DNA from 3 places in the Paenibacillus algicola genome. Region 2 is predicted to be linked to each of the others. Evidence: predicted binding sites of a transcription regulator. Region 2 holds the regulator's gene; each other region holds the start of a gene.
What was found. The regulator LexA, encoded in region 2, represses DNA repair genes until DNA is damaged. The targets are predictions, from matches to a motif close to CGAACATATGTTCG.
Positions count from the first base shown of each region.

Region 1: E6C60_RS13500 (YhjD family protein) is a predicted target of LexA. The motif match lies at 2,216-2,229, and genes of this name have one in related genera.
Region 3: addB (helicase-exonuclease AddAB subunit AddB) is a predicted target of LexA. The motif match lies at 2,180-2,193, and genes of this name have one in related genera.

Region 1 is NZ_CP040396.1:2,895,972-2,903,315, forward strand. Features, by position in the region: partial or broken gene E6C60_RS21365 (LysR substrate-binding domain-containing protein) at 1-511, opposite strand, end outside; gene E6C60_RS21375 (LysR family transcriptional regulator) at 466-678, opposite strand; gene E6C60_RS13490 (alpha/beta fold hydrolase) at 813-1,667, shown strand; tRNA gene E6C60_RS13495 (tRNA-Leu) at 2,008-2,091, opposite strand; gene E6C60_RS13500 (YhjD family protein) at 2,260-2,682, shown strand; gene E6C60_RS13505 (carboxymuconolactone decarboxylase family protein) at 2,792-3,121, opposite strand; gene E6C60_RS13510 (hypothetical protein) at 3,189-3,407, opposite strand; gene E6C60_RS13515 (hypothetical protein) at 3,544-3,873, opposite strand; gene E6C60_RS13520 (xanthine phosphoribosyltransferase) at 3,983-4,558, opposite strand; gene E6C60_RS13525 (YkvI family membrane protein) at 4,729-5,775, shown strand; gene E6C60_RS13530 (glycosyltransferase family 4 protein) at 5,777-6,907, opposite strand; gene E6C60_RS13535 (GGDEF domain-containing protein) at 7,019-7,344, shown strand, end outside.
Region 2 is NZ_CP040396.1:2,179,733-2,187,076, reverse strand. Features, by position in the region: gene E6C60_RS10080 (SDR family oxidoreductase) at 1-548, opposite strand, end outside; gene E6C60_RS10075 (HAD family hydrolase) at 727-1,527, opposite strand; gene E6C60_RS10070 (hypothetical protein) at 1,563-2,084, opposite strand; gene E6C60_RS10065 (DUF896 domain-containing protein) at 2,124-2,327, opposite strand; gene E6C60_RS10060 (LysM peptidoglycan-binding domain-containing protein) at 2,527-2,799, opposite strand; gene lexA (transcriptional repressor LexA) at 3,081-3,707, shown strand; gene E6C60_RS10050 (hypothetical protein) at 3,837-4,154, opposite strand; gene E6C60_RS10045 (IS256 family transposase) at 4,291-5,478, opposite strand; gene E6C60_RS10040 (hypothetical protein) at 5,581-5,865, opposite strand; gene E6C60_RS10035 (hypothetical protein) at 7,082-7,344, opposite strand, start outside.
Region 3 is NZ_CP040396.1:1,612,540-1,619,883, forward strand. Features, by position in the region: gene E6C60_RS07180 (Na/Pi cotransporter family protein) at 1-515, opposite strand, end outside; gene E6C60_RS07185 (class I SAM-dependent rRNA methyltransferase) at 652-2,016, shown strand; gene addB (helicase-exonuclease AddAB subunit AddB) at 2,271-5,762, shown strand; partial or broken gene E6C60_RS07195 (UvrD-helicase domain-containing protein) at 5,771-7,108, shown strand.

The DNA.
Region 1 (7,344 bases), 720 kb from region 2:
TTAAGATGATACAGCTTTTTAAGGCTGTTCTTATCCCCTTTTTCCATTAAAAAAACACAGGAGGTCAGATTGAAACCAGTCTTTAGTTCGTTGCTGATAGCTATTTCAGGGACTAAGGCAAACCCTTTTCCACAGCTTACATATTGTTTTATCATCTCAAGACTTGGTAGCTCTAACGCATCTTTAACGATAATCCCGGCATTTTTCAAAACATCTACAGCAGTCGTATGATACAAACAAGAGGTACCGCTACTTATAAAAAGCTCGTCATTTAGAATGTGGACTCCCGCGTTTTCCACCCTCCGAGCTATATCCTCAGACGCAGCAAAAACGATGGTCTCATCCATAATTGGATAAAAAAAATATAATGCCGATTCGGATTTTGAGGAACAATTCCAAAATCTAGCTCATAATCCAATATACCTTTTAGGATGTCTCGATGCGACCCTTGTTCAATACGCAAATTTACGTTCGGAGAGTTTCTCGTGTATTCCTGAACAAAGGGAAGCATTCGTGTAAGAAAAAAGGATCCGTAGGTTCTATCCCTCGTGGATATCGATGAAACAATTTTTGTCCGCTAATTTTTTCTAACTGTTGGATATGAGTGGTTACAGTGGACTGAACATAACCCAAGCGATCCGCAAGCTCGACTGAAACTTTTTTCTTCAAGCAAAGCAATAAACGCCAGAAAAAAACGACCTTCTAGTAAATCTATCACATCGATCACCTTTCTATATTTCAATTCGAAATAGCAGATATTCAATTTATTCGTTAGTAAAATATATGCTTTTATTATACGATTACTTTAATAAATGAAGATTAGTTATCATCAGCAAATCGTTGGAGATGTCGAAGTTTTTTATCGCGAAGCCGGCCCTAAAGACGGTCAAGTTATTTTATTATTACACGGGTTTCCATCTTCAAGTCATATGTTTCGCGACCTAATTCCCAAACTGGCAGAACAATACCGTGTCATTGCCCCTGATCTCCCTGGATTCGGTCATACAATAACTCCGCCCCGCAGTCAATTTAACTTCACATTTAACAGTCTGTTCCAAGTTATTGAAGGTTTTACTGAAGCTTTAGGTCTCAAACAGTATGTACTTTATGTATTTGATTACGGTGCACCTGTTGGTTATCGTTTGGCAGTGGCTCACCCGGAAAGAGTTCAAGCAATTATTAGTCAGAATGGTAACGCTTATACTGAGGGATTTAGTGACGCGTGGGGATCCTGGGAGACGTATTGGCACTCTCCGACACCTGAAAATCGTGAAGCATGTCGCAATTCCTTGACCCCTGAGACCATACGTAACTTTCAGTATCTACATGGAGCTGATGCCAGCCTTGTTTCACCAGATGGGTATTCCTTGGATATTGCTTTCATGTCGCGCCCAGAAGCTGAAGAAATCCAACTGGACTTGATTCTTGATTATAGAACCAATGTGGATATTTATCCTTACTTTCAGGCTTATTTCCGTAAGTATCAACCTAAACTTTTAGCTGTATGGGGTAAAAATGATCCTGCCTTCCTCGCTGCTGGAGCTGAGGCTTATAAGCGTGATATTCCATCTGCGGAAGTCCATTTACTTGATACTGGGCATTTTGCTCTCGAAACACATGCTAAAGAGATCAATGAGCTAATTCAACAATTCTTAAAAAAATGTTAATAACAAACTAAAAGGCTGACGACCGAGACATAGTGTCGGAGCATGTTCCAGCTATTTAGGGACCTGCTTCCGACATTTTTTGTTCCTACTTGGTGTGTAGCTCAAAGTGCATTTCACAATTTCTCGCTAGGTGATCGAATCAACCCTGGAAAATCACTCAGAACTTTCCTCTTGTGCTCAAGCCATTATCCACGACAGCAAACATCTTTGCACTTCTAGATCACAGTTCAAATGTTTCATCTGTACAGGTCATGAGCAACACCTTGCAAATCCCAATTATGCAAAAAGCTCCTGAATCGTCGCAAGGACAAATCCAAGAGCTCGTTAATTGTTAAGGTGATGCGGTCGAGAGGACTCGAACCTCCACGGGGGTTAGCCCACACGGACCTGAACCGTGCGCGTCTGCCAATTCCGCCACGACCGCAAATTGTGTTTGTCGCTCCATCATGAATCATATCGCGGCGACAAGATATATCTTATCATGCTAGCTATATCGTGTCAACACTTTTTTAAAAGCTTGATTAAATCTCAGACTTTCGGTTAAAATAAGAACATAAGTTCGTACTTTAATCCTACATTTGAGGTGATCGTCATGGCTGTATCGGGAATGAGTACTGAAGACCGTTCACTGATCAGGAGCTATATGCTGCTTCGATTCACGCACCGCGTGTTTGAACGGGACTGCCGGATTATTCAGGAGAGCGGCGTCTTTAAGACCCCCGAGCTTTATGTGGAGCTCGTCGGCAATGGCGCCAAGAAGACCGCTCTAATGCTAAAGGAAATCAAGCTCCAATTTGCCACCCGTACAATCAAGATCATCGAAATCACCCGAGATGCTGACGGCGTTCAGGCCCGTTATGCTTGCCGGGGATATATCGGTACTCTTCAAATACTGTGGCCCTGTTTCCAGCAGGAGGTCATGTTCCGCATGCGGGCTTACCTGGGCCTGCATCTTCCTGAAGCGCCGCAGGCGGAAGCCGAAATTTCTGCTGCGCCTGCCTGTCCCTTGCCTTGAAGTGCATTAGCATATAGATATACGTAAAGAACCGCCTGACAGGCAGCAGGGCTGCAATACAGACGGTTCCTTAGCGTGCTTGCACTTTGAGAAGATTGGTCACTCTGCGCTATTTCAGATTGGCCTGAACTCTCATCAAGCCCTGTGACATAGCATGTCCTGCACTGGCAGCCGAGGCCACGGCAGCAGCCTCCATGATCTGGGCATCACTAGCCCCTTTCGACCTTGCCTCTTCCATATGGTAATACGTACAAAGCTCGTTGTTCGCGAACATGGCGATCCCCAGCGCGATCAGCTGCTTTGTTTTTTCATCCAGCTCCCCATCCTGAAAGCAGACCCCGGTGAAGTGATGATAAGACTCTGCAATGGCCGGCATGGCTGTTTTCAGATTGTGGATTTCATGTTTGTAGGCATTGACCTTATCACTGTGAAATTCCATCGATTTATTCCACCTCACTGTAGCTTAACTTCTCCCGTCTAGGTTGTCCCGATGGCAGAAATCTATGCTAGGCATCCAGTGGACTAATGCGCGGTTCGCTATGAAGCTGATAGCTGTAGCCGCGGCTAAGCTTGACCACCCGGCGGTTCCTGCGGCGGATAATAACATGCTCTTCATCCCAGGCGACTACAATCCCGCTCACATCATTGCTTTCCAGACCATCTCGAACGACACGCACTCGTTCCCCGGACAAACGCAGCTCATTTAACTGCTCGTCGTTAATCATACAGGCCCTCCTTTCTCATGATTAAAAAGGCCCCCGCAGGATGAATGTCATCCCGCAGGCAGCCTTCAACAATAAAGCATCATATGGAGAAACATCAGCCTTCTGCGGAGCATTCACTCCCGCACGCACATACGCCTTAACGCTGAGCAGGCTCGATGCTGTCATTCTTCTCAAACCAGAAATCAAGAACTGTGGATGACATAACCCGCTTCTCTACATATTCCACCTGCTGCTCTGTAAACTGCTCTCTCCAGTTATAAGAAAGCTCTTCACACATGCCAGCAATTGTCAGAAGCTCAGACCAGGCTACATAACGCTTATACCAAAAGAACTGAGGATGTTCGATCATATAGGGATAAAGGTCATCGAATTCGGTGTGCTTGCAATCCAGCGCCCGTTCAAAGTGAACCTTCGCTCCGCTCAGCTTCTCGATCAAGTAAGTTTCAGTTACCGGCTCTTTCCCCATGTTGTTGCCTCCTCTCTCTTTCCTGCTCCTACATTATAAAATAAAAACCCCGCACAGGAAAGGCATAGTTGCTATTTTAGGCACAGGTTTCACAAAATTTCCATAAAGTTTATTCATCCACGAAGGTGATTCTGCCGCCTTCCAGCGACTTGATCTGAAGCAGCGGCTCCACTTGAATGCCCTGCTCTCTCAGGGTTCTCGCCCCTGCCTGAAAGCTCTTCTCGATGACAACGCCCAATCCGACCAGCTCTGCTCCTGCCCGCTCAATAATCTTGATCAGGCCGCGGGCGGCATCCCCATTCGCGATAATATCATCAATAAATAATACCCGGTCTTCCTTACTAATAAACTGGCGGGACATCATAATGTCTGTCACAATGCCTTTCGTGAAGGAAGGCACTCGTTCGCACAGCGCATCGGGGTCCGCCAGCAGCGTCTTCTTCCGCCGGGCAAACACCATGGGAACTTCCAACGCAAGCGCTGCTGCAAAGGCAACGGAGATTCCGGAGGACTCCAAGGTCACAACCCGGGTCACACCCTGATCCCGAAACCGGGCAGCAAAAGCCTTACCCATCTCCATAATCAGGGAAGGATCCACCTGATGCGTCAATAATGCGTCCAGCTTAATCACCTGATCTGATAATACGACAGCTTCCTGTAGAACCCGCTGCTTCAACCACTCCATATCCTGACCTCCCACGCCAATAACCTTTGTCGTAAAATTACCACATTTCAAGAGCATCCGGCAAGTCTGTAAATCCCGATAGCCTGCTGAGCCCTCCATAGTCATGTCCTGCCGGGGACGGGCATACCCTGTACTAAGGCTGTATTGACAGGAAACGGAGGGCTGGCAACGTGAACAAACAGGTGCGTGTGCTTCAAATCGCTTTTACATATATCGGAACCATCGTCGGAGCAGGCTTTGCCACAGGACGGGAGATTCTTCAGTTCTTTACGCAGTACGGCTATCTCGCCGTCTTTACGATCCTTCTGTCGACCGTGCTGTTTATCTTTCTCGGCTCCAAAATGATGACCCTCTCCAGAGCCATCGGAGCCGCCTCTTATGAGGACCTTAACCGGCATTTGTTCGGAGAGCGCTTCGGAAGCATAATCAGTCTGATCATGCTCATCATCCTCATTGGCGTGAACAGCATCATGCTTGCGGGTGCAGGCTCTGTGTTTATGGAGAACCTTCACTTCCATTACCAGACCGGACTGCTCATCACCATTGCCGGGTCCTTCCTTATTCTGCGCCGGGGCATGTCATCCATCCTGTACATGAACAGCCTGGTCGTACCGATGATGCTTATGATGTCGCTTCTGATCGTTACGAAGACAGCCACACTGCCGGGTGCGGACCGCTTTATAACGATGACAGGTGACCACAGCCTGCCCAGCGTCTGGCTGGCGCCACTGCTGTATACCGCGTTTAACCTGGTTATGGCTATGCCCGTGCTCGTTCCTTTGGGCAGCCAGACCGGCAGCACGAAGGTAGTACGCTTTGGAGGCATACTCGGCGGAACTGGCATCGGCCTGATGCTGATCTCGGCACATTTTGCGTTATCTGCCCGAATGCCGGGCATCAGCCAATTCGAAATTCCGATGGGAAGCATTGCCCAGCAGCTGGGCTGGTACGTACAAATCGTGTATGTGATCCTGATCTTCCTTGAAATATTCAGCACATTTGTCGCTAATATATATGGCATTACGCTACAGCTTCAGCAGCGCACGACGCTGCACCCAAGGCTGATCACACTCACCATTATGATTATTTGTTATCTGATGAGTCAGTTTGGCTTTAGCTCGCTGCTCTCTATCCTGTACCCGCTCTTTGGCATCCTCTGTCTGTTCTGGGCAGCGCGTCTATCCCTCTTTGGCCTGTCGGCCAGCCGGAAGCTCTAGCTTACAGCGTAGCTCCGTGCTTCAAATAGAGCTTCTTCAGCTCATTGACGGATTTGGACAGAGAATAATGATTCTTGGCCTTATCCCAGGCTGAACGGGCGAGCTCATATCGAAAGAGCGGGTCAGAAATTACCTTTTCCAGCGCAATGCTGAGTGCGGCAGCATCCCCCGGAGGCACGAGCAGACCGTTTACACCGTCTTCAATCTGCTCTGCAATCCCCCCCACATCGCTTCCGATCAAAGCCAGGCAGCTGAGCGCTGCTTCAGCAAATACAGATCCAAAGGCCTCTGCCCGCGATGGAAGCACGAAAATATCGAAGAAGGGCATAAACTCCTCCGGATGCAGCGTATATCCGTAAAAAATCGTCTCCTGATAGATGTCCAGCTCCTTAGCCAGGTGCTCAAGCTCTTCCCGGCAGGGGCCATCCCCTATAATATGAAGCACATAATCATAGCCCTTGCGCTTGAGCTCTGCACAGGCGTACAGCAAAGTATCCAGTCCCTTCGCCGGAACGAGCCGGCATACCGTGATCAGCTGTGGAACAATATTTTCATGCGGGACAGGCTTGAAGCGCTTCTCATCAAATCCGTTATAGATGACGCCAATGCGCTCCGGCTCCTGCACATATGGCGCCATGTAGTGAGCAAAGGAACGGGAAACCGTCAGCACCTGTTCGCTGACAACCTCCAGCTCCCGATACAGTGACGTTAGAAACCGGTGCTCCAGTCCATTTTCCTGAATCCGTCCGTTTAGAATAAGCTCCCGTTCATAGCTGGAATGCACCGTCTGCACCAGGGGTACGTCGGGAAAAACGGTCTTCATGGCCATTCCGGCAATGGGATGATGTGCATGAATCAGGTCGTACGGCTTGTGAATCCGCAGGCGGGCCCACCATATGTAATCCATGTAGGTCTGAATATATTTCTGGACAATGAGGCTCTCACCAAACTCACGCCAGTCAAAGGTACGAAACACGGGCTCCTCCTGCCCTTTATTGCGGATTCTCTTGGGAAGCCAGAACAATTCCATCTCCCATCTGGCGGAATGAAAGCGCTCCTGAAGATATGGGATCATGGAGGAGACGCCTCCTGGCTGTTCAGGAGGGAAGAATAACGCTTGTAGCAATTTCATGGAGCATGCTCCCCTTTCTGCAAATCTCTCTCTTTTAGGCAGCCGCAGGTTGTGATACGATGAATACGAATGATTTCAGGAAAAATATCCCTTCAGGAGTGTTTCGTATTGATGGATCCTTCGGCTTTCTGGAGTAACCTTCCGTTCTCCGGCCTCACCACATTCTGCATTGCCTACGCTTCGCTCATGGTGCTGATCATGTGTACACTGATGTACCTAAGACAGCGAAAGCAGGCTTATTTGCTGATGGCGGCGGCTTTCTTTTTTATTATGACATATGAAGGACTGAACATCCATCTGTTATTATCCGGCGAGCCGCTGTTACATACACAGGATGTCTATCGCCCGCTGCAGCTGTTTTCCCTGGTTCTGCTGAACCTCGCCGTGCTGCTTCTTTACCATCGGATGCGCCGGCTGTACTACGGATTTATCTTTAT
Region 2 (7,344 bases):
GCAGCAGCAACATCTGCTCTTGGAATACTTCCAGGCTCAAGACTCGGCCCCGCTTCAATGTTTCCACTGCCCTCGTCATTGGTCAGCGCACCCGGACGCAATATCGTATAAGAAAGTCCGCTGGATTCAACGGCCTGATCGGCATAGTGCTTGGCCACATAATATGGCTTGATGCTGTCGCTCCAGCGCTCCCGTTCACCTGCACCCATAGCACTCACCAGCACAAACCGGTCAATGCCTGCTTTCAAGGCTGCCTCGGAAGCTTTCACCGCCCCGTCGAGGTCGATCAGCAGCGTCATATCTGCCCCGGTATCCCCTCCAGAGCCTGCAGCAAAAACAACTGCTTCACAGCCTTCAAGCGCCTTCGCCAGTGTGTTGACATCATCCTCCAGATTAAGCAGCACAGGATCTGCACCGAGTTCTTCAAAATACCCTGCCTGATCACTGCTTCGTATCAAAGCTCTTACCTCACCATGCTGCTCTCGAATCCAGAGGTCTGTGAAGATTCTTCCAATTTGTCCGTTTGCTCCAAACACTGCTGTCTTCATCGTGAATTCTCCTCTCTAGGTTTAGATCTCATGGTCATCATGGTCATCATGGTCTACCTGTATAATTACCTGAATGAGAGAATGTGAAACACAGCTTTAGAGGCACGAAGTAAAAAGGGAACGCTAAAAAGCCCCGAATCATATTCGGGACTTCAATAGCGCAGCATATAAGGATTGTTTATGTAAGCTGCAGCTCATTTAAGATGGGGTGCAGCTCCTTCAGATCCTGAATTTCGTAATTCGGAAGGATTGCAGGATCTTTAGGACGGTCGGTTCGATTAATCCAGACGGTTGTCAGTCCGGCCGCATTACCGCCCTTAATGTCAGTTGTCAGCTTATCCCCTACCATTATAGCCCGCTGTGGATCGACCTCCAGCATGCTGAGCGCATGCAGGAAAATGGAAGGATCAGGTTTACCCTTACCGAAGCTGCCTGAGATCACAATGTGATCAAAATACGGAGCCAGATCAGGCACTCCATCCAGCTTCTCTTGCTGCAAATCCGGACTGCCGTTCGTCAGCAGCAGCAGCTTAACCTTACCTTGCAGCGACTTCAACACTTCAAACGTTTCTGCGTACACGTAAGGGCGCTTTCTTCGTTCCGCGGCGAACTGTTCCGCCAGTGCAGCGGCCAGCTCCTCATTCTGCACTCCGAGCCTGTTCAGTGCCTTGTCCCAGGACGATTTGCGGTAGCCTGGCGCCAGCTCCTGCAGCCGGCGAAACTCTGGCTGTTCCCCTGCCGTGAAGTTCGCCCACAAGCCTTCGTAAGGATTAATGCCGATCATTTGAGTAAAAGCAAATGTATCATAGGTTTCATAAAGCTTACGAGCTTCTTCACGAACAGCTGCAAGCAGCTCCCCGGCATCAATGGAGACAGCGTCGGCAGCTGCTTTGCAGGTAGCTGTAAAGGCCTCTTCTACACTTCGCTCATCCCATAGCAGGGTATCATCCAAATCAAACAACACAGCAGCAGTAGACATGTCCCTCTCCCCTTCAATCTTCTGTAATTTGTCGGTTACTCGCGCTCCACCGCAATTTGGTGCATGCTGGCGAATTCCTCCAGCCTTTTTCCCATAGCATCCGTGTCATATCGGTTAATCAGACGGGAAAACACCCAATTGCCGCCCTTTGCTGACGTCTCAATAACGACAGAGCCGTTCAAAAGCCGAATCTTGCTAATTTCGGAAGGTGATAGCTTCCGTTCGCGATTGAATTTGAACGTTGACAGCGTATTTCGGCCAACCTTCAAGAACGGCTTTCTCAAAAAAATCATGATCGCAAGCAGCACATACAGACTAACTCCTACCCAGTTCAGAACGTCGCTTGCTCCAGCCGCGCTCGCTGTAGCTCTGCCCAACAAAGCGTACAGACCTGCCAGGGCCAGAAGCACAATCGGCAGTACATATTTACGACCCTTAAAAATGTGTCCATCAGCCGCTGTACCGTTACCGCCAATAGAGGTCTGGCCCTGCTTCTTACGCTGTTTATTGACCTGGGCCAGGTTCTTGCTTACTTTTCTTTCCCATGAACGAGACATGTCCTTACCCCTTTATTCATGTTTATTTAAAAAGCAGACTTAATGCTTTAAGCCTTTCCCTTTACCGGGCTCTTCATCAACAAATTCAATGGAATCCAGCTGCTGCCGGAAATTTCTTCTTATATTATTGAGATAGATTTCACGAAGCTCAGCACGCTCCTGCTGCTCCTGCTCCGTTAACCCCTCCGTCTTATTCTTTCTCGCTAGAACGTTAATACGCTCCACCAATGCATCAATGTCCATCTGAATACCTCCACTTATATGTTCATTTCTAACTGTGACATGAGAAAAAGAGCTTGTCAAGAAAGCGGCCTTGACCAAGCTCTTTATTATGAAAGAGTCAGATATATTATATCATTATCTGTGAAGAAACAGATACGTCATTTTAAATAATGCAGATCAAGGAGAATGAGTATACATTAAGCCTAATCCCTATGACAGTTTAGTAGAGGGGTAAGCTCAGAACCTCTCCGAATTTAATATCATGGCTATTCAGTCCGTTAAACTTCGCAACGGTATGAATATAGTCACGGATGTCCATGGAATCCGGCTTGTGACTAGCTGCAATGCTCCATAAGGTGTCACCTGACTGCACAACGATCTCCCTCACCTCAGCAGGTTCCTCTACCCCGTTTGCAAATACAGTCAATGCACTGCTAAAGCCCAGAAAGAACACGAACAGAATACCTAACAGCTTTTTGCGGTTTAAAGACATTATGTAATTCAAAGCTTGAGATAAGGACTTCCTCCCCTGTGCCCTAGCTTGCGGCTGCGCCGGGTGGTCATAAATACTCCGATAAGTACTATATTTCAGCATGTCGATCATCTCCCAAACAAATGTTCTGTTTGAATCTACTATAACAAGAACACTTGTTTGTTTCAAGCGTTTTTTACGAACAATTGTTCCGAGAAAAATTATTTAGAACTAATGTTTGTACGAACGGTAGTTCTATGTTATACTTTTACCAAACGTTACATAAATGGGGTTGATAAGGAATGTCGAAGATATCCAGCCGCCAATTGGCCATATTGGAATTTATCCGTACAGAAGTACGCAGTAAAGGGTATCCGCCTTCAGTTCGTGAGATTGGCGAAGCCGTCGGACTGGCCTCCAGCTCTACGGTACACGGTCATTTAGACCGTCTGGAGAAGAAGGGCCTGATTCGCCGAGACCCTACTAAGCCTAGAGCGATTGAACTGCTGGGCCAGGAAGAGTCAGAGAGCAGCAATCTTTTCACGCATACGATTTCCAGAGTGCCTGTAGTCGGTAAGGTTACCGCCGGCGTTCCGATCACCGCTACGGAGAATATTGAAGATTACTTCCCGCTGCCTCAGCATTTTGTTGGCGATGACAAGATTTTCATGCTTTCCGTCGCTGGCGACAGTATGGTTGAGGCTGGAATTATCAATGGAGATTACGTGATCGTGAGACAGCAGCAGACCGCGGACAATGGAGATATTGTCGTCGCCATGACCGAAGAGGACGAAGCTACAGTCAAGACCTTCTATAAGGAAAAGGATCATATCCGTCTTCAGCCAGAGAACTCGGCGTACGAGCCGCTTCGCTTGAATCATGTATCGATTTTAGGTAAAGTAGTAGGCATTTTTAGAGATATTCATTAGGAATATTCACCATCTAATTAAGAGAAGATGACCTCTGTACTTGTACAGGGTTATCTTTTTTTGTTGTTGCTTCCGAAATAAAAAAGCTGCCACTGTATTATAAAATTATAAAACATAAATTCTGGATTTTTAAAAATTCTTTAGATAAGACTGAATGGCTCTTGTAGCTTTTTTTGTTATTTCGCTATCTATTTTAGCCTCTGCATTCTGCTGGACAATAATTATCAAGTTTTTATAGCTAAAAGTTAAAATATCTGTTTTTTGAGATAGGTTCTGATCAATGTCAGATAGACCTTTAGTTTTACTATATTCAATAATGTCGTTTCCTATAAAATTTTTAGTGTAGGCAAACTTTATAATTACTTGCTTAGTGGTATCTTCATCTTCAAAAATTAGCATTCTTTGAGTTGTTCGTATTGGTGTGTTATTTTCTATCTTTCCTTCCAAAGATAAAATCTCTCGGTAGCGTCAAGAAGTTTGTGTAAGGCGGTAAGGATATCCATCGGGACGATGGATATGAGTGATGTCTGAATGTTGAGACCGTGTTGTTCGTGGGGGACAAAGCCCCACGTTTGTGCGGTCGTTACTGGTTACTCATGGGTAGCGGATAGCGTTCGTCAAACATCTCAGCAAGCTTCTTTTTGACCTCTGTCATTCCGAATCCAGGTGTGACGCGTTCTGCATACGTATCGTTGTACTCAATGCATTGTAAGTAGACGACTTTCTCGGCCGCATCCATATTCGTTAAACTGTTCATTGGCTTGAGCCGCTTACGAAACTCCTTGTTCATACGCTCGATGGGGTTCGACGTATAGATGGCCTTCTTCAGTGCTGCGGGGTACTTGTAGAACGTCAACAGCGTCGACAGCTGGCTCTCCCATGACTTCATCTCCTTCGGGTAAAGCTTGCCCCATTTGGACTTCACCGTGTCGAAGGCGGCAAGCGCCATCTCATGGTCGATCGCGTTATAGATCGTTTTCAGATCGTTAATCACGTCGGTCTTGTGCTCCACCCGAATCTTCGGGAAGGTCGCTCGGACCTTGTGTACGATGCAGTGTTGCACATCGGCCTTCGGATAGGTCTCCCGGAAGGCATCGTCCAAGCCCGGCAAGCCATCGAACACGCCGAGCAGCACTTCTTCGACTCCACGGCTATAGAGGTCTTTCAACACCTCGCGCCAGCCGTTAGAGCTCTCCTGCCCGCCGATGTAGAAGCCGAGGATCTGACGATGTCCGTGCTCGTCGATCCCCATCGCGAAATAGATGACCTCGCCGCTTACCGTGCTGCGCTTTAACTTGACGTACATCCCGTCTAAATAGATGACGGCGTAGCGCTTGGAGAGCGGGCGTTCTTGCCAGATCTGAATGTCTTCAAGCACAGTTGCCGTAATATTGCTTACCGTCGTCGGAGAATAGTGGCTGCCGAACATGCTCTCGATGAAGCGAGCGACGTCACGGGTGCCCATGCCGCTTTTGTACATTTGGATGACAGCTTCCTCCAACCAACCGTCACGACGTTGATACGGTTCGAACACTTGCGTCTGGAACTCGCCGTTACGATCTCGCGGAACCGACAGGTCCTCGATGTTGCCGTATTTCGTGTGAAGGGAGCGCTTATAGTAGCCATTGCGGCTATTGTGTCTGCAGGACTCGTCCGATTCCATAAAGGCTGTAATTTCAGCACGCATTATGCGCTCGAGGTTATCCTGTACAAATTGCATGACAAGATTTTCAAATAGATTATTCATCGTGTTTTCGGTTATATTAGTCATCGGTAGGGTCCTTTCTCTGGTGGCATCGCAACCCCGAGAATACCCTACTTTTTTTGTGTTCGGCTAGACCACAAATTCTGGTACACAACTTATTTTACGCCATCAAATCTCTCGTGTGTTAAACGATAAATCCTTATCGACTATTACTAACTCCTCTTCAAAAGTTCCGTTTTTTAAGTCAAATCCTTCAATTTTTAAAGTTTTAGCAGAATCAAAAAATAGTTTGTCAAAAATTTTATACGATATCACTTGATTTGATAATGCATTGTTATCTGATACAGGTTTATTAACTTCATGAGTATCCTTCGTAACTTCAACCTCCCCCTTACAACCCATAATGAATAATAGCGTAATTAATATAAGCAAAACACGTAAGTTTCTCATCATCTCTCCTCCTAGAAAACAGTTTTTCTATTTGTATTCTTCTATCCTATGATTGCACATCATATCAAGGAAGACATTATGTAATGTCCCAAATTCACACTGTTTCCCGTGCCTTACTTTGAAGCACAAGGATGAACAGATACGCCAAGTCGCAGAGGTTTCGTTAAACCATCCAATTTGATGAGAACACAATGCGGAAAAAGGTGTCTAAACTACTGTCACGCTGGGCTTCAATTCTAAGAAAACGACCTACAAGATGGCAAAAGCCGATCCCTAAAAAAGCTCCGTTTCACGAGGAAATCATGCCAGCGCTAAAAAACAAATGGTGGACGGGCGTATCGATCATCTGCAATTTGAGAATGAGTCAATAATTCCCACTTACCTGACCGCCTTACAATACAACTGGTGTCCCTTGAAGCAAACCACGGCTGACTGTCTTAAGTTTTTTGCCCGAGTACATTCCTGAGTTGAACCCTGATGAAGGTTTGTAGAAGCTCTTAAAACAGGACGTCGTTCACTGTGTATTATTCAGTTAATTCTACCACATATATACTAGCTCTTTATGAGGAAGATAAATTTTCCATCTATCAGATTATTTGGATCACTTACTTGTTTGGATTTAAATTTTATAGTTCGGTTTTGAGCCTAAATATCGTTTTTATATTTAATTATTGGAAATCCCCGTTTACTCTCAAACATGTACAAGAACGCTTAGGTCATGGAAGTATTCGGATAACATCCGATGTGTACGCTCACGTGTTTAAAAAACTTGAGGCTACGAATATGTATAAGTGCGAGTGTCACAAGAAAAACATTTTCGAGTAATTTGTGGGTGAATTGTGGGTGTTCAAATATATTCCTTATACCGATTCGTATTGCCCCCCAAAACAAAAACCCCTCACGCCATACGGCGCAAGGGATTCCTCTTTTAGTACATGGTCATGTATTGATCGCGTTCCCATCCGTGAACCTGTGTGCGGTTTATGGTCATGGCTATCAAACAGAATTTTTTCTTCATTAATATATAGGAATCAAGGGGGCTTTAATAAATCAGTTGTCAAAGCTTTTTAGAGTTTATTTTGATCAAGGGGGCAAACGGGGGGCAATTTGGGGGGCATTTGCTTCGTGTCGTAAATGCCCTTAAAAAATAACATTCAATTATAAATGAAATATTTGAGCTTATCAGTGATATTGTTTCAGCAAAACGCTGGGGAGAATATTATATAAATTTTTCCAATGTATTTATACGTTCTTTTTCAGACATTATCATCAGAATTTTGTTGATCATTTCAAATAACATTCTGTAAATGTATACTAACCGTTTTATTCCCGCCTCTTCATTTTTTGTTATTCTTGCCTCTTCATTCTTAGGAAACTTTTCTGCCATAGAGTTTAAAACCATTGGTATATTTTTATAAAATCCAATTGTAATTGAAGCAGCTAATTGAAATCTAAAGTAACGCGATACTTTTTTATAAGGGA
Region 3 (7,344 bases), 570 kb from region 2:
GGCTTGCCGATGGACTGCATAACCGTAATGCCAAGCAGTACCATGGCGAAGCCGGCAACGGCCAGGCACAGAAATTGCAGCTGCTCCAGGCGACCGAGCCAGGGAGAAGAGCTGCGTGATAGAACCATCTCGTTCCAGATGATGCTTCCTGCCCAAATGAGCAGGGAGAGCAGGAGCAGGGGGAAGGCAGCCGCACCAATGTTCAGGCTGATCAGCTCTGTGGTCAGCGTTGTGCCGATGTTCGTGCCGAGAATGATGCCGAGAATGCCGGCCTGACCAAGCAGGCCGGCATTGGCGAAGCCAATCGTAATCACGGTGACAGCGGTGCTGCTCTGCAGCAAAGCCGTCAGCCCGGCGCTGGTCAGCATGCCTTTGAGCGGCGTGGCTGCGGCATAATGGAGCCACTGGTGAAGGCGCGGGCCGGCCCAGCGCTGCAAGGCGGCCTCCATCACCTTCATGCCGAACAAGAACAGCGCGAGCCCATACAGCATGGGGAACCACAGGGAATGAAGCAACAGAGAGCTCTCCTTTTTTTAGAGTAAGTACTGAGAATATATGAACAATGGCGGGGAGACATGCAGGGTTTGTCCGGTGCGGTCTTCTAGCTCAAGGAATGACTATGAATTCAGGAAATCAGGGAGTGAGTCAAGCATGCCAAGCGTGATCTTGGATCGTAATCGAAAAAAAAGGCTGGAGCAGGGACATCCGTGGATATTTAAAAGTGAAATTGCCTCGGTAGAAGGGTCTCCGTCCGCCGGTGACGTCGTACAGGTGCTGAACCACCAGGGACGATTCCTGGGTAGCGGGTATTACAACCCGAGCTCGCAAATTACCGTACGCCTCTTGTCGTACCAGCCGCTGGAGGCTATGGACAAGCAGTTTTTCATTTCCCGCTTTCAGGACTGTCTGAAGCATCGGGAGCGCTTCCTGAAGGGAGATCATGCGTACCGCTTGGTGTATGGAGAAGCGGATTATCTGCCGGGTCTTATTGTGGACCGTTTTGATCAGGTGCTGGTGGTACAGCTGCTGACACTCGGAATGGATCGCTGCCGGGAAGCCATTACAGAGGCACTGATCGAGGTTATGCAGCCAAAGGGTATCTATGAGCGCAGCGATGTATCCGTGCGGGAGCTGGAGGGGCTGGAGCAGCGTAAGGGCGCATTGTACGGGGAATGTCCGCGTTATGTCACCGTCCTGGAGAACGGACTTCAGATCAAGGTCGACATTGAGGAAGGTCAGAAGACGGGATATTTCTTTGATCAGCGTGAGAACCGGGCTTCGATCGCACCGCTGATGACAGGCTGGGGAGAGCGGAGCGGCATTCAGCTTCAGAGTCGAGACATAGATGGACAAGAGACGCTAGTGCCCGTAAACAGAAGTGGAAAAGAAGTGACGTTTCCGTATTGGGACGGAGCAACGGTGCTGGAGTGCTTCTCACATACCGGGAGCTTCACGCTGAATGCTTGTCAGTACGGGGCCAAGAAGGTGACCTGCCTTGATATTTCCGAGCATGCCATCCAGAGCGCCCGTGAAAATGTAGAGTTGAACGGCTTTGAGGACCGCGTGGAATTCGTCGTGGATGATGCCTTTCAATACTTGCGGAATCAGGTAAAGGGGACCGAAGAACGCCATGAGCGGGCTGCAAAAGGAAGCAAGGTGGATACCTCGAAGCCGCTGACGGCCGGGGGAGGACGAACGTGGGATGTGGTCATTCTGGACCCGCCTGCATTCGCCAAGACGCGCGGAGCGGTTAAAGGGGCCTGCCGCGGCTATAAGGATATCAATCTTCACGGGATGAAGCTGGTGAACGAGGGAGGCTATCTGGTGACGGCAAGCTGCTCCTATCATATGAAGCCGGAGCTGTTTCTGGAGACGATCCACGAAGCCGCGCAGGATGCGGGCAAGCAGCTGCGTCTGGTGGAATGGCGCGCCGCCGGCAAGGACCACCCGCAAATTCTCGGCGTGGAGGAAGGGCATTACCTGAAATTTGCCGTCTTTGAGGTTCGCAGCAAGTAGTCTCGCTGTCACGTATAATTGCTCAGCAATTTCAATGCATAGATAAGACCTGCGTTCAGGCCGGTAGGGAGCAGTCCCTTTCGGCTTTTTGGGCTTCCTTGCGATACTGTTATGCATACGGTCCCCCAAGACTTCCTATCATTTCAAAGCTGCCAGTGTTATCCAAACACATGTTCTTGATAGAGGCATGTATGCTATAATGATAGACAGTATTTTACGAGGAAAACAGACAGTATAGAATGGGAGGCTTGCCTGTGTCAGTTCGTTTTTTGATCGGCCGTTCCGGGAGCGGCAAGAGCACCCGGATGAGAAAGGAAATAGCCAGCCGCCTTGCTGAAGCTCCGCAGGGCAACCCCTTGATTCTGCTCGTGCCCGAGCAGGGCTCATTTGATGCAGAGCATGCGCTCGTGACTGCTCCGGGCGTTCGGGGCTCGCTTCGGGCGCAGGTGCTTAGCTTCCGCCGCCTGGCGTATCGGGTCATGCAGGAAACTGGCGGAGCGGCGAAAGTGGTGATCGGTGAAGAGGGCAAACGCATGCTCTTGTACAAAATTATCCAAAGGCGCAAGGATGAGCTCAACCTGTTCGGCGCCTCCGGGGAGCAGCTCGGCTTTGTTGGCAAGCTCAGCCAGCTGTATACCGAGATGAAGCGCTACTGCGTAGATGCCTCCTGTGTGCAGGAGCAGCTGGAGCAGATGGCGTCCACAAGTACCAGCCCGCCGCTGCTAAGGCGCAAGCTGGAGGATATTTTGGCGGTGTATCGGGATTTCGAGCAAGAGATGGCTCCGCTGTACAAGGACGATGAGGATACGCTGGCTGCACTTGCAGACTGTGTCCGGGAATCCTCCTATATCCGGGACGCTGACCTGTGGATTGACGGCTTTAACGGATTTACTCCCCAGGAATATATTGTACTGCGGGAGCTGATGAACCATGCCCGCTCGGTGACCATCGCCTTGACGCTGGACAAGCCTTACCCGGAAGGAATGACTCCTCATGAGCTGGATCTGTTTCATCCGACGGCGGTAACGTACAGCAAGCTGCGGGGAGCGGCGGGCGAGGCAGGGCTGGACGTGGAGCATACGGTGCTGGACGCAGAGCAACTCCCCCGCTTCAAGGACAGCCCCGCGCTGGCGCATCTGGAACGGGGCTTTGACCGCAGGCTAAAGTGGAGCGGAAGCAGCCCGCCAGAGGGCATCAAGCTCTATGCTGCGGGGAACCGCCGGGCCGAAGTGGAAGGGGCGCTCCGGGAAATGCTCCGGCTTGCACGGCAAGGTGCCCGCTATCGGGAAATGGCTGTTCTGACCCGCAATCCGGGAGATTATCAATTTCTCATCGGTCCCTTGTTCCGTGATTACGGCATTCCTTATTTCCTGGATCAGAAGCGAAATGAGCTGCATCATCCGCTCGTAGAGTTTATCCGTTCCGCGCTGGAGGTTGCGGTGCGGCGATGGCGGTACGAGGATGTGTTCCGCTGCATAAAGACGGATTTGCTGCTGCCTTTGGATGGCAGCCTGTCACGCGAGGATATGGACCGGCTGGAGAATCACGTTCTGGCCAGCGGTATTCATGGCACGCGGTGGACGGACGGAAAGCCGTGGCGAGGCATGCCGAGCCTTTCGTTGGAGGATGAAGGACGGTCGCACCGGGAGGAAGGTCTGCAGCTCATTGAGCAGTGCCGATTGGCCGTTACCGTTCCTCTGCAAGCTTTTGACAAGAGGCTGAAGCAGGGCGCCACCGCGAAGGACAAATGTACAGCGGTATTCCGCCTGCTGGAGGAGGCCATGATTCCCGAGAAGCTGGAGCTGATGAGCCGCGCCGCACTGAATGAGGGAAGGCCGGAAGCTGCCCGGGAGCATCGCCAGGTATGGAGCGCAGTGCTGGAGGTGCTGGATCAGATTGTGGAGATGATGGGGGGCGAAAGATTTAGCGCCGAGGCCTTTGCCGGCATCCTGGATACCGGTCTGTCGGAGCTGGAGCTGGCCCTCGTGCCGCCGGCTTTAGATCAAGTGCTCGTGGGCACGATGGACCGGACGCGGACCGGAGATGTCAAATATGTGTTTCTGCTGGGTGTGAACGATGGTGTGATCCCGGCGCAGTTCCAGGATGACGGCATTTTGTCCGAGCAGGAGCGGGTGACGCTGGAGGCATCCGGGATGGAGCTTGCACCCAATATTTCACGCCGGCTGCTGGATGAGCGATTTGTTATTTACTCGGCGCTGACAACGGCCAGCCGGCAGCTGTGGATCAGCTATCCATCTGCTGATCAGGAAGGAAAGACCCTGCTGCCATCCGAGCTGATCCGGCATATCAAGGGCATGTTCCCATTGAAGGAGGCCGTGCTGCCGTTAAGACCGCATGGCGGAATGTCATCGCAGGAGCAGTCCGACTTCGTAGCAGGAGAGATGCGATCTCTTGCCTTCCTGACCGCACGGCTGCGGGACTGGAAACACGGGGAGCCGCTCCCGCCGCTCTGGTGGGAGGTATATAACTGGTATGCGAGAAGTCCGGCCTGGCGCAGCCAGCTGGACCAGCAGCTCTCCTCGCTCTCCTACAGGAATGAGACCGCCCAGCTAGAGGCCGAAACGAGCCGCAGACTGTATGGCAGCCGTATTCGTTCAAGCGTCTCCCGCATGGAGCGGTTTGTGGCTTGTCCATTTTCCCACTTTGCTTCTCACGGCTTGAAGCTTGCCGAGAGGCAGACATACCGACTTCAGGCGCCTGATATTGGCCAGCTCTTTCATGCGGCGCTCAGCGATATGGCTTCCCGGTTTCGGGAGCAGAAGCGAAGCTGGGGCGATCTGAGTCCGGAGGAATGTCTGCGGGAAGCAGAAGCGACCGTTGACCGTCTGGCACCGAAGCTGCAGGGCGAAATTCTGCTCAGCTCCAAGCGCTACGGCTATATTTCCCGAAAGCTGAAGAGCATTGTGGGGCGGGCCTCCATCATTCTGGGCGAGCAATCCAGACGGGGGAGCTTTGAACCGGTCGGGCTGGAGCTGGATTTCGGACCGGGCAAGGACATTCCTCCGCTTCGTTTTGAGCTGCCGGGAGGCGTCGAAATGGAAATTATTGGCCGAATTGACCGTGTCGATATGGCGCGCAGTGAGAACGGACTGCTGCTGCGGGTGATTGACTATAAATCCAGCCAGAAGGACCTGAAGCTGCACGAGGTGTATTACGGCCTTTCTCTGCAGATGCTCACCTACCTCGATGTTCTTCTTACTTTTGCCGAGGATTGGCTGGGTGAGAGCGCACTGCCCGCCGGGACACTGTATTTCCACGTCCATGATCCGGTTCTGCAGTCTCCCAACGGGCTGACTGCAGATCAGGCGGCCGAGGAGCTTTTGAAGCGTTTCAAGATGAAGGGGCTGCTGCTGGCTGACCGGGAGGCGGTCTCGCTCATGGATGCAGGACTGGAGAAGGGTCACTCCTCCATCATCCCGGTCGCCGTCAAAGCCGATGGAAGCTTCTATAGCAGCGCTGCTGTCGCGGATCCAGAGCAATGGCAAAGCCTGCTGAGGACAGTCCGGCAAAATATCGTCAGCATTGGCTCAAGGATTACAGGCGGCGAAGTGAAGATTGAGCCTTACCGGATTCAGCAGGAAACGGCTTGCACGTACTGCTCTTACCGGCCGGTTTGTCAGTTTGATGAAAGCATGGAAGGCAATCAATATCAGCTGCTGAAGAAGCCGGGCAAGGATCAAATCTGGGAATGGCTGGGCCATGAGAAGGGAGCAGATGCACAGTGAATGCAGTGATGAGCAAGCCGGAAGGCAGCATGTGGAGCGATGATCAGTGGCAGGCGATTATGAGGAGCGGGAATGACATTCTGGTTGCCGCTGCAGCAGGCTCCGGCAAGACGGCAGTACTGGTTGAACGCATTATTAAAAAAGTCATCAACGAGGAGGCCGGCTTCAGCGTAGATCGTCTTCTCGTAGCAACGTTTACGAAGGCCGCTGCGGCCGAAATGCGGCAGCGGATCCGCGAGGCGCTGGAGCGGGAGCTGGAGAAGGCTCCGGATCGTGAGCATCTTCGCCGCCAGCTGGCCATGCTGGGGCGGGCGTCCATTACTACGCTGCATTCCTTCTGTATGGAGGTGATCCGCCGTTATTATCAGCTCATACCGCTAGATCCGGGCTTTCGGATTCTGAACGAGCATGAGGCGGATTTACTCCGTCAGGACGTACTGGAGGAGCTGTTTGAGGAGAAATACGGCGATGCCGAGCACGGGGGAGAGTTTCTCCGGCTGGCTGACTGGTTCAGTGGAGAGCGAAGCGATGACGCCCTCTATCAGCTGGTTCAGCGTCTGTATGATTTCTCGCGGAGCCATCCGTGGCCGGATGAGTGGCTGCGGGATACAGCTGCAGCGTTCTCCCTGAAGGACACAGCGGCGCTGGGAGCGACGCCTTGGGTGAAAAGCATCCTGGCGGATGCCAGGCTGGCCCTCGCCGGAGCGGCGAGCTTGCTGGAACAAGCCAAGGAGGCGGCATCAGCGCCCGGTGGTCCGGCAGCGTATATGAGTACGCTGGAAGATGATCTGCAGCTGGTTCATGCTTTGTCCGATGCGCTGCACAGCACTCCGTGGGAAGAGCTGTATGCGGTGTTTCAGCAGGGAGTGTTCGGGAAGCTGAAGGCGGTCAAGAAGAGCGAGGTGCTGCCGGAGCTGCAGGAGCGGGTCAAGAATCTGAGAGACCTTGTTAAAAAGATCGTGACAGAGCTCAAAACCTCCTTGTTCGGCCGCACGGCAGAGCAGTTTCTGGAGGAGCTGCATGCTTCGGCGCCAGTGATGGAGGAGCTCGTGGATACCGTCATTGCTTTTGCGGAGCGGTACAGGCACGCCAAGGCGTCCAAGAGCACGGTGGATTTCAACGATTTGGAGCATTATTGTCTGCAAATTCTCAGACACGAGGCTTCCACACCCGGGCATACCCAGCCCTCCGACGCGGCGCTGGAATATCAGAGCCAGTTCGACGAGGTGCTGCTGGATGAATATCAGGATACGAACAGCGTTCAGGAGGAAATCGTTCGCCTGATTTCAAGAGAGGGGCCTGGCAACCGATTTATGGTCGGTGATGTAAAGCAGAGCATTGTGCGCCCATAAGGGGCATCGGTTTTCCCCGTTAAGCCGGGGGGTCTTCGAGGGTATGAAGGCCATGTCACCCAACTCATCCGGAAGGGAAACCGGAAGGGGAGTGTAGCATGTTGGGAAAGTCGCAAGTTGACGAGCTAACCCGTCACGACTGAGCGGCGAGACATTAAGATAAGTATGAGGATGAAAGCTATACTGCTTCAAGTCTAGTCTCAGCGGGGCCATGCTTCCCGGAAGGAATG